3 regions of the Microbacterium sp. AR7-10 genome follow, and region 1 is predicted to be linked to each of the others. Evidence: predicted binding sites of a transcription regulator. Region 1 holds the regulator's gene; each other region holds the start of a gene.
What was found. Region 1 encodes LexA, which represses DNA repair genes until DNA is damaged. Its sites were predicted from a motif close to TCGAACANNTGTTCGA; they were not measured.
Positions count from the first base shown of each region.

Region 1 (5,017 bases):
GGCGGGGTGCCCGCGCTCGACACCGCGTTCGAACATCACCTGCATGCCGACGCAGATGCCGAGCACCGGGCGCCCACCGGCCAGGCGACGGTCGATGATCTCGTCACCGCCGTGTGCGACCAGCGCCTCGCGCACGGCGGCGAAGGCCCCGACGCCGGGCACGAGCAGGCCGTCTGCCTCCAGCGCTCTGTCGCGATCGCGAGTGAGCTCCACCTCGGCGCCCGCGGCGGCCAGCGCCTTGACGGCCGAGTGCACGTTGCCCGACTCGTAGTCGAAGACGACGACGCGGCGCGTGGTCACAGCGCACCCTTGGTCGAGGGGATGCCCTCGACGAGCGGGTCGAGCGCCTTGGCCTGACGGAACGCACGGGCGAATGCCTTGAACTCGGCCTCGGCGATGTGGTGCGGGTCGCGTCCGCCGATCACGCGCACGTGCACGGTGAGCCCGGCGTTGAAGGTGATCGCCTCGAACACGTGGCGCACGAGCGATCCGGTGAAGTGCCCGCCGATGAGGTGGAACTCGAAGCCGGCCGGCTCTCCGTCGTGCACGAGGAACGGGCGGCCGGAGATGTCGACCACGGCTTGGGCGAGAGCCTCATCGAGAGGCACCATGGCGTCGCCGTAGCGCGAGATGCCCGCCTTGTCGCCCAGTGCCTCGCGGATCGCCTGGCCGAGCACGATCGAGATGTCCTCGACGGTGTGATGCGCGTCGATGTGCGTGTCTCCCGTGGCGCGCACGGTGAGGTCGGTGAGCGAGTGCTTGGCGAAGGCCGTCAGCATGTGGTCGAAGAACGGCACGCTCGTGTCGATGTCGCTGCGACCGGTGCCGTCGAGGTCGACGACGACCTCGACGGTCGACTCGGAGGTGCTGCGGGTGCGGCGGGCGGTGCGTTCGGTCATGCTGACGGTCCAATCGACGCGAGGGCTTCCAGGAATGCGGTGGTCTCGGCCTCGGTGCCTGCGGAGACCCGGAGGTGATGCGGGATGCCGACATCGCGGATGAGCACTCCGCGGTCGTACAGTGCGCGCCACAGGGCCTGGGGGTCGTCCACTCCGCCGAACAGGACGAAGTTCGACCACGAAGCGTGCGGCCGGTACCCGAGGGCCTCGAGCGTGGCCGAGATGCGCTCGCGCTGCTCGACGATCTCATCGACCATGCGCAGCATGGTGGCGGAGTTGCGCAGCGCCGCGACGGCGGCGGCCTGCGTGAGGGCGCTGAGGTGGTACGGCAGGCGCACGAGCCGCAGCGCGTCGATGAACGCCGGATCGGCGGCCAGGTACCCGACCCGAGCTCCGGCGAAGGCGAAGGCCTTGCTCATCGTGCGCGACACCGCGAGACGCGGGCGACCGTGCAGCAGGCTCAGCGCGGAGGGCGCGTCATGCGGGGCGAACTCCTGATACGCCTCGTCGACGACCACGACACCGCGGGCCGCCTCATAGACGGCCTCGATGACGTCGAGTCCCAGCGGCGTGCCGGTCGGGTTGTTCGGGGTGCACAGCAGGATGACGTCCGGGTCGGCCTCGGCGACCTGTCTGGCGGCATCGTCGGGGTCGATGGTGAAGTCGTCGTGGCGCGTGCCGGCGACCCACCGTGCGCCGGTGCCCTGCGTGATCAGCGGGTACATCGAGTAGGTGGGTGCGAACCCGAACGCCGTGCGGCCGGGGCCGGCGAAGGCCTGCATGATGTGCTGCAGCACCTCGTTCGAGCCGTTGCCAGCCCAGATCTGCTCGGCCGTGAGACCGTGACCGAGGTACTCGGCGAACCCTTCCCGCAGCGCGGTGAACTCGCGGTCCGGGTAGCGGTTGACATCGCGCAGGGCGAGGGCGACGTCGTCGAGGATGTCGCTGGCGACCTCGTCGGGAACCGGATGCGTGTTCTCGTTGACGTTCAGAGCGACGGGAAGCGGCGCCTGCGGGGCGCCGTACGGCGTGAGCCCGCGCAGATCGTCGCGGAGGGGCAGCTCATCGAGGGATGTCACATGCTCCATCGTAGGCCGCGCATCGCACCCACCGCCTCGGATGACGGCGCACTCTCACTCGGCGGGCGCGGTCTCGGAGTAGGCGGTCGGGATCGCGATCGACGCACCCGCCTGGATCATGCCGGAGGGGAGGTTGTTGAGACGCCTGATGTCATCGATGACCTCGCGCGGGTCGGAGCCGGGAGCGGCCTCAGCGGCGATCGACCAGAGGGTGTCACCGGGCAGCACCGTCACCGTCTCGAACGCGACGGGTGCGCTCTGGCCGGACGCGATGGCGGAGCCGCCGGCCAGCAGAGAGACCGCGATGCCGGCGATGACCGGCGCGGCGGCGAGGGTGGCGAGCAGACGACGACCGCGCACGGTGAGGCGCAGCCGGGTCGGGACAGAACGCCGGGCAGCGGCCGTGACCGACGCGGTCAGGGGGGCCTGGATGCTGATGGTGCTCATGCGATGCTCCTCTTCGCTCTCCTCCGCCCATCGGGCGGAAGTGGTGCAGCTTTCGCATCCGGCATCCGGCCGGGGATGCCGGATGCGAAGCTACGTTCCGAATCTATCTTCGATATCGAACATCTGTCAAGAATTCTTCGAATACAGCGCCCGCGGTTCTGCGACACGCTCGAACAGATCTTCCGTTTTCCGAGCGAACTCGGATACGGTTTCGATGAAGTCAGCCCACCATGGGCCACCGACATTCGAACCGCATCCCCGCGAAGACGCGGATCTGCACCGTGTGAGGGCATGAAGGAGCACCCATGAGCGACAACCCCGAGACCGCAGCCGAGGCTCCCCGCACGCGGCGCCGCAAGAGCCTGAGCCCCAAGCAGATGGCGATCCTCGAGGTGATCCAGAGCTCGATCGCGCGTCACGGCTACCCGCCGAGCATGCGCGAGATCGGCGACGCGGTGGGGCTGAAGTCACTCTCGAGCGTCACCCACCAGCTCGGGCAGCTCGAGCTGAGCGGCTACCTCCGCCGCGACCCGGGCAAGACCCGCGCCATGGAGGTGCTGATCGATCTGCCCGGCAGCGGAGCCGAGAACCCCGCAGACACCGCCCCGTCGGTCGGCGATGCCGCGCTGGTGCCGCTCGTCGGTCAGATCGCCGCCGGCGTGCCGATCACGGCAGACCAGCAGGTGGAGGAGATCTTCCCGCTGCCGAGGCAGCTCGTCGGCAAGGGCGACCTGTTCATGCTGAAGGTCAACGGAGAGTCGATGATCGATGCGGCGATCTGCGACGGCGACTGGGTGGTCGTGCGCACGCAGAACAACGCCGAGAACGGCGAGATCGTCGCCGCCATGATCGACGGGGAGGCGACGGTGAAGACCTTCCGCCGCCGAGACGGGCACACCTGGCTGCTGCCGCGCAACTCGGCTTTCGAGCCCATCCTCGGCGACGAGGCGGTCGTGCTCGGAAAGGTCGTGGCGGTGCTGCGCTCGGTCTGAGCGAGCCCTCGCGAACGAAGAGGCGCCCCTTCCCGGTCGGGAAGGGGCGCCTCTTCGTCGTGGGCGGTGCTCAGACGGTGACCGCGACGTCCTCGCGGACGCGCCTGGTCGCCTCGACGATGTTGCGCAGCGACTCCACCGTCTCCTCGTACGCACGGGTCTTCAGGCCGCAGTCGGGGTTCACCCACAGCTGGCGCAGCGGCAGCTCGTCGACGGCGCGACACAGCAGCGCCTCGATCTCCTCGACGCTGGGCACACGCGGCGAGTGGATGTCGTAGACGCCGGGGCCGACACCGTGGTCGAAGCCGAATCGCGCGATGTCGGCGACGACCTCCATGCGGCTGCGCGCGGCCTCGATCGAGGTGACGTCGGCGTCGAGGGCGCGGATCGCGTCGATCACGACACCGAACTCCGAGTAGCAGAGGTGCGTGTGGATCTGCGTTCCGGCGGCGGCGCCGCCGGTCGCGAGCCGGAACGAGCGCACCGACCAGTCGAGGTAGTCCGCCTGATCGGCCGCCTTCAGCGGCAGCAGCTCGCGCAGCGCCGGCTCGTCGACCTGGATGATCGCGATTCCGGCGGCCTCGAGGTCGGTGATCTCGTCGCGCAGGGCGAGCGCGACCTGGTTGGCCGTCTCGCCGAGCGGCTGGTCGTCGCGCACGAACGACCAGGCCAGGATCGTCACGGGGCCGGTGAGCATGCCCTTGACCGGCTTCGCGCTCAGCGACTGCGCGTACGACGCCCACGAGACGGTGATCGGCGCAGGGCGCGACACGTCTCCCCAGAGGATCGAGGGCCGGGTGGCGCGCGAGCCGTACGACTGCACCCAGCCGTGCTGGGTGACGGCGAACCCGTCGAGGTGCTCGGCGAAGTACTGCACCATGTCGTTGCGCTCCGGCTCGCCGTGCACGAGCACGTCGAGGCCCAGCTCCTCCTGCAGGGCGACGACCTGGTCGATCTCCCGGCGCAGGAAGTCGTCGTAGTCGTCGGCGGGCAGCTCGCCGCGCAGGAACTGCGCACGAGCCCTGCGGATGTCGCCGGTCTGCGGGAACGAGCCGATCGTCGTCAGCGGCAGCGCCGGCAGGTTCAGCGCCTGCTGCGCGCTCTCGCGCTCGGCATACGAGACGCGCGAGAACTCCGTCTCGGAGACCTCATGGCCGCGCACGGCTCCGTCGCGCACGCCGGGTGCGTCATGCCGGTCGGCGAGGGCCGCGGACGCGGCATCCAGCGCGTCGGTGATGGCATCCCGCCCCTGGGCCAGTCCTTCGGCGAGGGTGACGACCTGGCCGACCTTCTGGTCGGCGAAGGCGAGCCAGGAGACGAGACGCGGGTCCAGCGCCGTCTCGTCGTCGACGTCGTGCGGCACGTGCAGCAGCGAGGTCGAGGTGGACGCCGAGATGTGGGACGCCCCGAGGTCGCGCAGCGCCTCGAGCTTCGCGAACGCCGCGTCGAGGTCGCCGCGCCAGATGTTGTGTCCGTCGATGACGCCGCCGACGAGGGTCTTGCCCTCGAGCGCGGGGAGCGCTGCGGGCACCTCGCCGCGGACCAGGTCGATGCCGATGGCCTCGACGGGTGCGGTCGCCAGCACGTCGAGCGTCGTGCC
Region 1 covers NZ_MJIR01000063.1:9,168-14,184, reverse strand. The annotation lists gene hisH (imidazole glycerol phosphate synthase subunit HisH) at 1-300, opposite strand, end outside; gene hisB (imidazoleglycerol-phosphate dehydratase HisB) at 297-899, opposite strand; gene BFN01_RS08850 (histidinol-phosphate transaminase) at 896-1,987, opposite strand; gene BFN01_RS08845 (LysM peptidoglycan-binding domain-containing protein) at 2,033-2,425, opposite strand; gene lexA (transcriptional repressor LexA) at 2,731-3,417, shown strand; gene metE (5-methyltetrahydropteroyltriglutamate--homocysteine S-methyltransferase) at 3,488-5,017, opposite strand, start outside.

Region 2 (5,017 bases), on a different contig from region 1:
TCGAGGACTCGATCGTGCGCATCACTCAGCTGGCGCGAGCATCGGGCATCCACCTCGTGCTCGCCACGCAGCGCCCCAGCGTCGACGTGGTCACGGGTCTGATCAAGGCGAACGTGCCCTCACGTCTGGCGTTCGCCGTGACGAGCGTCACCGACAGCCGCGTCATCCTCGACGCTCCCGGCGCCGACAAGCTGATCGGTCAGGGTGACGCCCTGTTCTCGCCGATGGGGTCGTCGAAGCCCTTCCGGCTGCAGGGCGCCTGGGTGGACGAGGCCGAGATCTCCGCGGTCGTCAAGCACGTCACGCAGCAGGCCAGACCGGAGTACCGTCCCGACGTGCAGGAGTCGGCGGAGGCACGCAAGAAGGAGGTCGACGAGGACATCGGCGACGATCTCGAGCTGCTGCTCGCCGCGGCCGAGCTGATCGTGTCGTCGCAGTTCGGGTCGACCTCGATGCTGCAGCGCAAGCTGCGCGTCGGCTTCGCCAAGGCCGGTCGGCTCATGGATCTGCTCGAGTCGCGCGAGATCGTCGGGCCCTCCGAGGGCTCGAAGGCCCGCGACGTGCTGGTGACCTCCGAGCAGCTGCCCGGCGTGCTCGCGAAGCTGCGCGGAGAGGATGCACCGGCGCCGGCCGCGCCTGCCACCGCGTCTGCGAGCGCATCCGCCGGCGGCGATCCGTACGGGCGGGACCCGGTGGCCGAGCAGTTCGAGGGCCTGCCCGTGGTCGAGAGCGATGACGACGGCGACGAAGACGCCTGGGGACTGACGGGACGCGACTGATGACCATTCCACGGCAGCTTCCCAACGCGATCACGATCGCCCGCATCCCCCTCGCGGTCGTCTTCTTCATCCTCCTGCTGCTGGCCGGCACGTTCGGCGCCGACGACATCGTGCTTCGCTGGGTGGCTGCCGGCCTGTTCGTGCTCGCCATCTCGACCGACTGGATCGACGGCTACCTCGCACGCAGATACGACATCGTGAGCGATTTCGGGAAGCTGTGGGATCCGATCGCGGACAAGCTGCTCACCGGCGCGGGCTTCATCGGACTCGCCATTCTCGGCGAGGTCCCGTGGTGGATCATCATCGTCATCCTCGTGCGGGAATGGGCGATCACCATCCACCGCTTCACTCTCGTGCACGAGCACGTGGTCGCGGCGGCCTGGATGGGCAAGATCAAGACCGTCGTGCAGGGCGTCGCGCTGAGCTGGGCGCTGCTTCCGCTGCACGGTCTCGTCGGTCAGGCCGCCTGGGTGGTCGTCACGCAGGTGCTGATGATCCTGGCGCTCGTGCTCACCGTCGCGAGCGGGATCGACTATCTCGTCGCGCAGGTGCGCGGCCGCCGGAGGAGCGGATGACCCAGGCCGAGCTGCTGGTCGCCGCTCTTCGTCAGCGGGGCTGGACGCTGGGCGTGGCGGAGTCGCTCACCGGAGGTGCGGTCTGCTCTCAGGTCGTATCCGTTCCCGGTGCCTCGGCGACCCTGCTGGGCGGGGTCGTCGCGTACGCGACACCGGTCAAGCACACCCTGCTCGGGGTCGACGCCGCGCTGCTCGCCGAGCACGGGGCCGTCCATCCCGACGTGGCCGCGCAGATGGCCCAAGGCGTGCGGCGCGCCGTGGCCGTCGACGGGCGCCCGGCCGATGTCGGCATCGGGACGACGGGGATCGCCGGTCCCGACTCGCCCGATGGTCAGCCGGTCGGCACGGTGCACATCGGGATCGCCTCACCGGACGGCGTCCGCAGCATCCCGTACCGGTTCGAGGGAACGCGGGCTGAGATCCGCGAGCGGGCGACGGTCGCGGCACTGGCGGAAGCGCTGGCGGCGGTGCGGGAATAGCCCCGCGGCGGGCGAGGTTCTCCTCTACGTGACACGTCGCGTACTCACAACTCAAGCACAGCGAGAAACAGTAGATTCAACGACACCCGATCGGGTTAGACTGGCCGTCCCCTCGGAGCAGACTCCAGGTGACGCAAAGGAGAGGAGGTTCCGATGATCCTCGTCAGACAGGAAATCGGCGATGTGCTGCGGGACTTCCGCCTGCAGAAGGGTCGCACCCTGCGCCAGGTCGCGAGCAAGGCCTCCGTGGCCCTCGGCTACCTGAGCGAGGTCGAGCGCGGTCAGAAGGAGGCGTCGAGCGAGATCCTCGCCTCGGTCGCCGAAGCGCTGGATGTGCCCATCTCGACGATCATGCGCGAAGTGGGCGACCGCATCTCCGTTCTCGAGGGCCTCAGCCCCTTCCCGGATGTGGTTCCGGACGACCTCGTCGCCGAGGTCGAGCCCGAGCTGTCGCTGCACTGACGCCCCGGCGCACCCTCCCCATGCGACGCAGCGAGTTCCTCCGCGCGGTCGACGACGAGTTCGGCGGCCGCGCGGACTCGCTCGTGCACGACCTCATCCTCGGCTCGCTCGGGCGGACAGCACGTGAGGCACTGGATGCCGGTGTGCCGCCGCGCGACATCTGGGTCGCGCTGTGCGACGAGGCGGACGTACCACCCACGCGTCGGTACGGTGTGGGACGGCTCGAGCCGCGCGAGCGCTGAAACGAAACTCGGACAGCTCATTCCGGCGTGTCGTCGAAGATGTGTTCGACGGCCGCGTAATGTTCTGCGCAAGTGGTCCTGAGGTCATCTTCTCCACATCAGACGCTGTCGCCGACCGAATGTCGGTGGCCGCTCCTACGGTGAAGGATGTGGCACTGAGCCATGCGCCTTGTCGCAGAGTCACTCCATCCGGAACGGCCGCGACAGCCTACAGGCGGCAGAACTTCGAGATACAGAGGAGCACGTCATGCCATCCACCGACGACCGCGAGAAGGCCCTGGACTCCGCACTCGCGCACATCGAGCGTCAGTTCGGCAAGGGATCGATCATGCGACTGGGCAGCGACGAGCGCGCCCCCGTCGAGGTCATCCAGACCGGGTCGATCGCCCTCGACGTCGCCCTCGGCATCGGAGGTCTGCCCCGCGGACGCATCATCGAGATCTACGGACCCGAGTCGTCCGGTAAGACCACGCTGACGCTGCACGCGATCGCCAACGCCCAGCGTGCGGGGGGCATCGCCGCGTTCATCGACGCCGAGCACGCGCTCGACCCCGAGTACGCACGCAAGCTCGGCGTGGACATCGACCAGCTGCTCGTCTCGCAGCCTGACACGGGTGAGCAGGCGCTCGAGATCGCCGACATGCTGATCCGCTCCGGCGCGATCGACCTCGTCGTCATCGACTCCGTCGCCGCCCTCGTCCCCGAGGCGGAGATCAAGGGTGAGATGGGCGACTCGCACGTCGGTCTGCAGGCCCGACTCATGTCGCAGGCGCTGCGAAAGCTGACCGGTGGCCTGAACCAGACCAAGACCACCGCGATCTTCATCAACCAGCTGCGCGAGAAGATCGGCGTGTTCTTCGGCTCGCCCGAGACCACGGCCGGTGGTAAGGCGCTGAAGTTCTACGCCTCTGTCCGCCTCGACATCCGTCGCATCGAGACGCTGAAGGACGGCACCGAGGCGGTCGGAAACCGCACCCGCGTCAAGGTCGTCAAGAACAAGATGGCCCCGCCCTTCAAGCAGGCGGAGTTCGACATCCTCTACGGCATCGGCATCTCGCGAGAGGGCAGCCTCATCGACTTCGGCGTCGAGCACGGCATCGTCAAGAAGTCCGGCTCGTGGTACACCTACGACGGCGACCAGCTCGGTCAGGGCAAGGAGAACGCGCGCAACTTCCTGATCAAGAACGACGACATCGCCATGGCGATCGAGACGCAGATCAAGCAGAAGCTCGGCGTCGGCGTCAAGGCGGAGGCCACCGTCGACGAGCTCGCCGAGCGCCGCCCGGCGTGATGTCCTCGAACGACAGGATCGCTCCTGTCATCCCGCTGTTCGGCGGCACGCGGGGTGCCGGTCCCTCCACGGGCTCCGTGGAGGCCGCACCCCTGCAGCCAGAACCACGGGTCGACGATCCGAGTGATCAGCACGACGTGTCTGCGCCGAGCGAACCGGATGCCGATGAGATCCGTCAGCGCGCGGAGGCGGCGCTGGTGCGCCGACTGCGAGCCAAGCAGCTGTCGGTCTCGGAGGCGCGGTCGGTGCTGCGGGACAACGGCCTCGATCGGAACGCGGTCGAAGACGTCGTCGACGAGTTCCTGCGCAGGAGCTATCTCGACGATCACACGCTCGCGTCGCTGCTGGTGATCTCCGGATCGGAGCGCAAGGGGCAGGGGCGCATCGCCCTGGCTCGTTCGCTGGCGCAGCGCGGCATCGCGCGAGACATCATCGACGACGCACTCGCAGAGCTGCCCGACGACGATGCCGAGCGGGCACTGGACTTCGCCCGCAGCAAGGCATCCGGCATGAGCCGCCTCGACTACGACACGGCGCTGCGCCGACTGCACGGGCAGCTCGCCCGTCGCGGCTACGGCGGCTCGGTCGCGATGGACGCCGCCCGCACGGCCCTGGGCGAGGTCGGCGTGCGGCGCGCCTCGAGCAGGCCGTCCGCAGCGCACCCCTCGGGCGTGCGGTTCGTCGACTCCGAGTGAGTATCCACTCCACGAGCCGCTCGGCCATCTGGCCGGGCGGCTCGTAGAATGGACTCACCATGTCTTCTCTCTCTTCCGAACCGACGATCATCGCGCCCTCCGACGCGGCGATCACCGCCGACGGGCGCCGTCGCTCCTACGAGGTGCGCACCTTCGGCTGCCAGATGAACGTGCACGACTCCGAGCGGCTGTCGGGTTCGCTCGAGAGTGCCGGATACGCGCGGGCGGATGCCGGCGACGAGGCCGACATCGTCATCATCAACACCTGCGCCGTCCGCGACAACGCCGCCGGCAAGCTGTACGGCACCCTCGGCCACCTGAAGTCCCGAAAGGACAAGCACGAGGGGATGCAGATCGCCGTCGGCGGGTGCCTCGCGCAGATGGACCAGCAGGCCGTGCTCGACAAGGCGCCCTGGGTCGATGTCGTCTTCGGCACCCACAACATGGGATCGCTCCCCGGCCTGCTTGAGCGCGCACGTCACAACGGCGAGGCA
Region 2 covers NZ_MJIR01000044.1:97,428-102,444, forward strand. The annotation lists gene BFN01_RS05610 (DNA translocase FtsK) at 1-779, shown strand, start outside; gene pgsA (CDP-diacylglycerol--glycerol-3-phosphate 3-phosphatidyltransferase) at 779-1,354, shown strand; gene BFN01_RS05620 (CinA family protein) at 1,351-1,833, shown strand; gene BFN01_RS05625 (helix-turn-helix domain-containing protein) at 1,987-2,295, shown strand; gene BFN01_RS05630 (DUF3046 domain-containing protein) at 2,316-2,537, shown strand; gene recA (recombinase RecA) at 2,785-3,828, shown strand; gene BFN01_RS05640 (regulatory protein RecX) at 3,966-4,523, shown strand; gene miaB (tRNA (N6-isopentenyl adenosine(37)-C2)-methylthiotransferase MiaB) at 4,583-5,017, shown strand, end outside.
Region 2: recA (recombinase RecA) is a predicted target of LexA. The motif match lies at 2,571-2,586, and genes of this name have one in related genera.

Region 3 (5,017 bases), on a different contig from region 1:
TGAGCTTGGTGCGCCGCATGCTCAGGGCCGTGAACAGCGGGGTGAACGGAATCGAGTGTCCGTCGATCTTCACGAGCACCCCGAGGTCGAACCAGTCGGGATCGGTCGATTCGACGGTCGAGACCGAGATCTCGGGAGTGCCGGTGAGTTCTCGGTAGCGGGTTCGACGCCCGGTGACGACGACCTTCACGTCCGACGCCTCGAACGCCGGCAGAACGTGCGCGGCCCACTCCGCGGCGGCGAGATGTTCGAGGTCGGCACGCTCGCGGAACGCGTCTCGGGTCGCTCCGGCCCAGATCGTCTCCATGTCACGAGCGCGGGCTCGCTCGGCATCCGGATCGCGGAAGCTCTCCGAGCCGCCGGTGAAGGCGACCGTGCCGTGACCGGCGTACTCCCACTCGAACCGGTATGCGATGCGATGGCCGCTGCGGAACGCCACCCGCAGCACCGGATCCGGCTCGGCGAGGGCGGGCAGCGCGAGGTGATCCGGTGCCGTCACGGCCGTCTGCCTGGCGAGGGCGGGGTAGGCGTCGGCGAGAAACCCTTCCCGGTCGTGCGGCGGCACGTCGATCGGCGTCGAGGCGTTGATGGCGTTCAGCACGGCGGGCGCGAGCCCGACGCGCGCGATGGTCACCTCGACGCCGGATCCCACGAGTTCCCACCGGTACAGTCCGATGCGTCCGATCGGCCGCAGCTGCGCCGCCGGAGCCGGGTGCGCGTCGATGACCGCATCGACGCTGACCGAGAGCGCACCGCCCGCGGCCGGGTCGATGCGCAGACCGATCGCCGCGTCTTCGGCGAGTCGGACGGCGGTGTGCTTCTGCGTGGGAATGATCGGGATGCCGAGCCCGGCCAGAGCGTCGATGTGCTGCCACAGCAGCGGGGTCTCCACCCTGTCGAGCGCGATCCAATCCCCCGCGGTGCCCGAGAGCAGCGAGTCGCGCGCGATGTTGAGGAAGTCGGTGAACCAGCGCGCCTGCTCGGCATCGAAGCGCCCCGATGAGCGACGTACCGAGTCCCAGGAGGCATCGCCGTGAATCCATCGACCGGTCGATGCGCTGCGCATGAGCGGCCGGACGCAGAGCAGGATCTCGCCGTGTTCGCCGGCGAGGTCGCGGGGTGTCGCCGTCTGCAGCGCGGCGGGCCCCCATCGCTCGAACGAGTGGCGCGGACGCACCCGCAGCTCGATGCCGAGGGCGAGCGGCAGGGTGGTCGACTCCACGGCAGACGCGCTCAGCAGGGCGCGCCATGCCGCCTGCGGGACGGGTCGCGCGAATGCACCGAACTGCTCCCACGGCTCTCGCGGCGGGGGCGCCGGTCGCGGCGGATCGGCGGGCGGCAGGGGCGTCTGGTCCGGCGTCTCATCCGGGTCGGCTCCGATGAGGATCGCCGCGATCGCATGCTTGCATGCGGAGACGACCGGACATGTGCAGCTGGTCGTCATGATCCGCGGCCCGTCGAAGCGCACCCGGCAGCGGTAGGGGGAACGCTCGCTGCCGTACACCTCGGCGACGAGGGTCTGCGACCCGGCATCCCACCGCGCGTCCCTGACGCGACCGCGGCGGGCGTAGTCGAGGCCGCGCTGATAGCCGCCGTCTCCGGCCAGCTCGCGAAGCGCGGTGGCGGAGGGACGGGGAGAGCTCATGACAGCATCCTCCCCGTCACCACCGACACGCGCTCAGCGCCGGCTGCGACTCAGATGGAACGGGCGATGCGGGCCAGCACGCCGTGCACGAATGCGCCGGAGTCCTCGGTGGAGAGCTCCTTGGCGAGCTCGACGGCCTCATCGATCGCGACAGCGGTCGGGACCTCGTCGTTGTAGACGATCTCCCACGTGCCGATGCGCAGCAGAGCACGGTCGACGGCGGGCATCCGGTCGATCTTCCAGTCGTTGCTGTGGGTCGTGATGTGCTCGTCGATCTCATCGCGGTTGTCGATGATTCCGTCGACGATCTCGCGGGCATACAGCCATGAGGCTTCGCGAGCCGGTTCGCTGGCGGCGCGCTTGGCGGCCGCGGCGAGCACGACCGAGAGCTCCTCGCCGCGCACGTCGGCCGAGAAGAGGATGTCGAGGGCGCGCTTGCGCGCCTTGGTGCGGGCGCTCAAGGTCAGTCGTTGACGCGGCCGAGGTAGTCACCCGTGCGGGTGTCGACCTTGACCTTGGTGCCGGTCTCGAGGAAGAGCGGGACCTGGATCTCGTAGCCGGTCTCGAGGGTGGCGGGCTTCGTGCCTGCCGACGAGCGGTCGCCCTGCAGGCCAGGCTCGGTGTAGGTGACCTCGAGCACGACCGATGCGGGCAGCTCGATGTACAGCGGGTTGCCGTTGTTCAGCGCGATCTGCACCTGCTGGTTCTCGAGCATGTAGTTCTTCGCGTCGCCGACGGTGGCCGCGGGGACGTTGATCTGGTCGTAGTCCTCCTGGTCCATGAAGACGAAGCTGTCGCCGTCGGTGTACAGGTAGGTGAAGTCGCGACGATCGACGTTCTCGATCTCAATCTTGGTGCCGGCGTTGTAGGTCTTGTCGACCGACTTGCCCGTGACGACGTTCTTCAGCTTGGTGCGGACGAAGGCGCCGCCCTTGCCGGGCTTGACGTGCTGGAACTCCACGACGCTCCAGAGCTGTCCGTCGATCTTGATGACGACGCCGTTCTTGATGTCTGCGGTGGATGCCATGGTGATGCGGGTCCGTTCATTCAGAAGCTTCGAGGGCCGGGCGCGGATGCGCGCAGTGAAGTGGCCGAGAAGCGATTCTATCGGATGCCCCGGATCGGGCGATCTGTCCGGACGTCGCCCTTCCCGTTTTCGAATCTTTGTTCTATACTGGTGTCATGGTCATCGATGAGGAGCTCGGCGTGATCCCGCAGTCCGCGGGTGATGTGCTGGGGGTGCTTCTGGATGACGTGACGTGCTCTGAGGTGGATGCGAACCGGTCGGCGGCGCGTCAGGCGCAGCGGGTGGTGGAGGCGGTCGAGTTCGCTCGTCGGCATCCGGAGATCTACACGATCGACGCCGACGTGCAGATGGCCGAGCGGGCTGTGGTGCTGGAGCTGTCGCTGCGGTTGCGGATCTCGCAGGAGCGGGTACGGGAGCTGTGCTCGACGACGGAGACGGCGGCGCGGGATCTGCCGTTGCTGTGGCAGCGCGCCCGCGACGGGTTCGCGTCGATGCACAGCGTCGGAGTGATCGTCACCGCCGCCGGCCCGCTCGCGTCTCCGGTGGGCGCGCCGCGGGGGGTGCGGGATGCTGCGGCTGCGGCCCTCGCCCGGCTGGATCGTGCCGCGCACGAGTGGGTGCTGACCTGCTCATCGGCGGTGCTGCGGCAGCGGACGAAGAAGCTCGTCGACCGGATCACCCGCGATACTGCCGCGCGCCGGCACACCCGGGCGATGGCCGACCGGCACGTGCGCGTCTCCCCCGCCGGCGACGGGATGTCGTGGCTGACCGCGCTGCTCCCCACCCACGAGGCGGTCGCGGCGATGCGGCGCCTGTCAGCGACGGCCAAGCACACCCGCAAGGACACTCGTGAGGGGCGCACCCGGGATCAGATCCGCGCCGATCTGTTCAGCGCCTGGCTGCGCGGGGTCGGCACCGCCACGGCGGTGCAGACGAAGGTCTTCGTCACCGTGCCCGTGCAGCTCCTCGCCGGCGGCCCGGTCCCCGTCGAGTCCGCCTCCATCGTCGGCGGCGACAGCATCGACCCGCTCACCGCGAAGCAGCTCTTCCTCGACGCGCGCGGCTTCCGTCGGGTGATCACCGACCCGGTCAAAGGCGTCGTCGTCGACATGGACCGCCGCACCTACCGCCCCACCCGAGCACAACGCGACTGGCTCACCCTGCACCACGGCACCTGCTCCCGCGACGGATGCACCCGCCTCGCCGTCGACGCCGACCTCGACCACGACAGACCGTGGGCGACGGGCGGAACCACCGACCTCACCCAACTGCGGCCGCTCTGCCCCCGCGACCACACCATCCGACATCGCACCCGCGTCCGGTACCGGACCCGACCCGATCGCTCGGTGCAGGTCATCTCCCCCACCGGATACACCAGCACCGCGCCACCACCCTTTTAGCCGCCGACGCGCGGCGCGATAGGAACAGGCCGTATCGGGATCACGTTCGCTTGCTCTCCACACGATCCGTGCAAGGCAGATCTGGCGCCGGCGACCACGAGTGTGGCCGCTGCCACCCGACGGAGCCGTCGACGTGGTCATGCAGTGGCCGACATTCGGCATCGGCGAGACACGGGTGCGCATCGACCATGGAACGATGTCCGAGCTGAGCTCGCGAGCCCGCCCGTTCTGGGCCGACGGAGGTCAGAGCAGCGCGGCCAGCTCCCGCACGGCCCGCGCGTAGCCGTCGACGCCTTCGCCGACGACGCGCACGGTGGCGACGTCGTCGAGGTAGGAGAAGTGGCGGAACTTCTCCCGGGCGTACACGTCCGAGATGTGCACCTCGGCGAACGGCAGGCCGACGCCGGTCAGCGCATCGCGCAGCGACACCGACGTGTGCGTGAGCCCGCCGGGGTTGATGATGATGGCCGCGCAGTCCTCGCGGGCCGCGTGGATCGCGTCGATCAGCACACCCTCGTGATTGCTCTGCAGCGCACGCAGCTCGTATCCTGCGTCCGCCGCGGCAGCGGCGGTGTGCTGCTCGACGTCGGCCAGCGTCGCGGTGCCGTACACGTCGGGCTCCCGGGTGCCGAGCAGGTTGAGGTTCGGACCGTTCAGCAGCATCAACCGGCGGGCGTCGCTCATCCCACGACCTCCTGGTATGCGGCGAACATGAGCGACTCGTCCGGCGCCTGCACGACGGTGGGCTTGGCGATGTCGTCGAGCAGGATGAAGCGCAGCATCCCGCCGCGCGCCTTCTTGTCGCGCTGCATGGTCGCCAGCAGCTGCGGCCAGGCACCCGCGCGGTAGGTGGTCGGCAGCCCGAGCGATTCGAGCACCGTGCGATGCCGGTCCGCACCGGCATCGGAGAGCCGGCCCGCCAGACGCGACAGCTCGGCGGCGTAC
Region 3 covers NZ_MJIR01000066.1:12,477-17,493, forward strand. The annotation lists gene BFN01_RS09205 (DEAD/DEAH box helicase) at 1-1,645, opposite strand, end outside; gene nusB (transcription antitermination factor NusB) at 1,696-2,106, opposite strand; gene efp (elongation factor P) at 2,109-2,672, opposite strand; gene BFN01_RS09220 (HNH endonuclease signature motif containing protein) at 2,828-4,072, shown strand; gene BFN01_RS09230 (type II 3-dehydroquinate dehydratase) at 4,316-4,756, opposite strand; gene aroB (3-dehydroquinate synthase) at 4,753-5,017, opposite strand, start outside.
Region 3: BFN01_RS09220 (HNH endonuclease signature motif containing protein) is a predicted target of LexA. The motif match lies at 2,802-2,817, and genes of this name have one in related genera.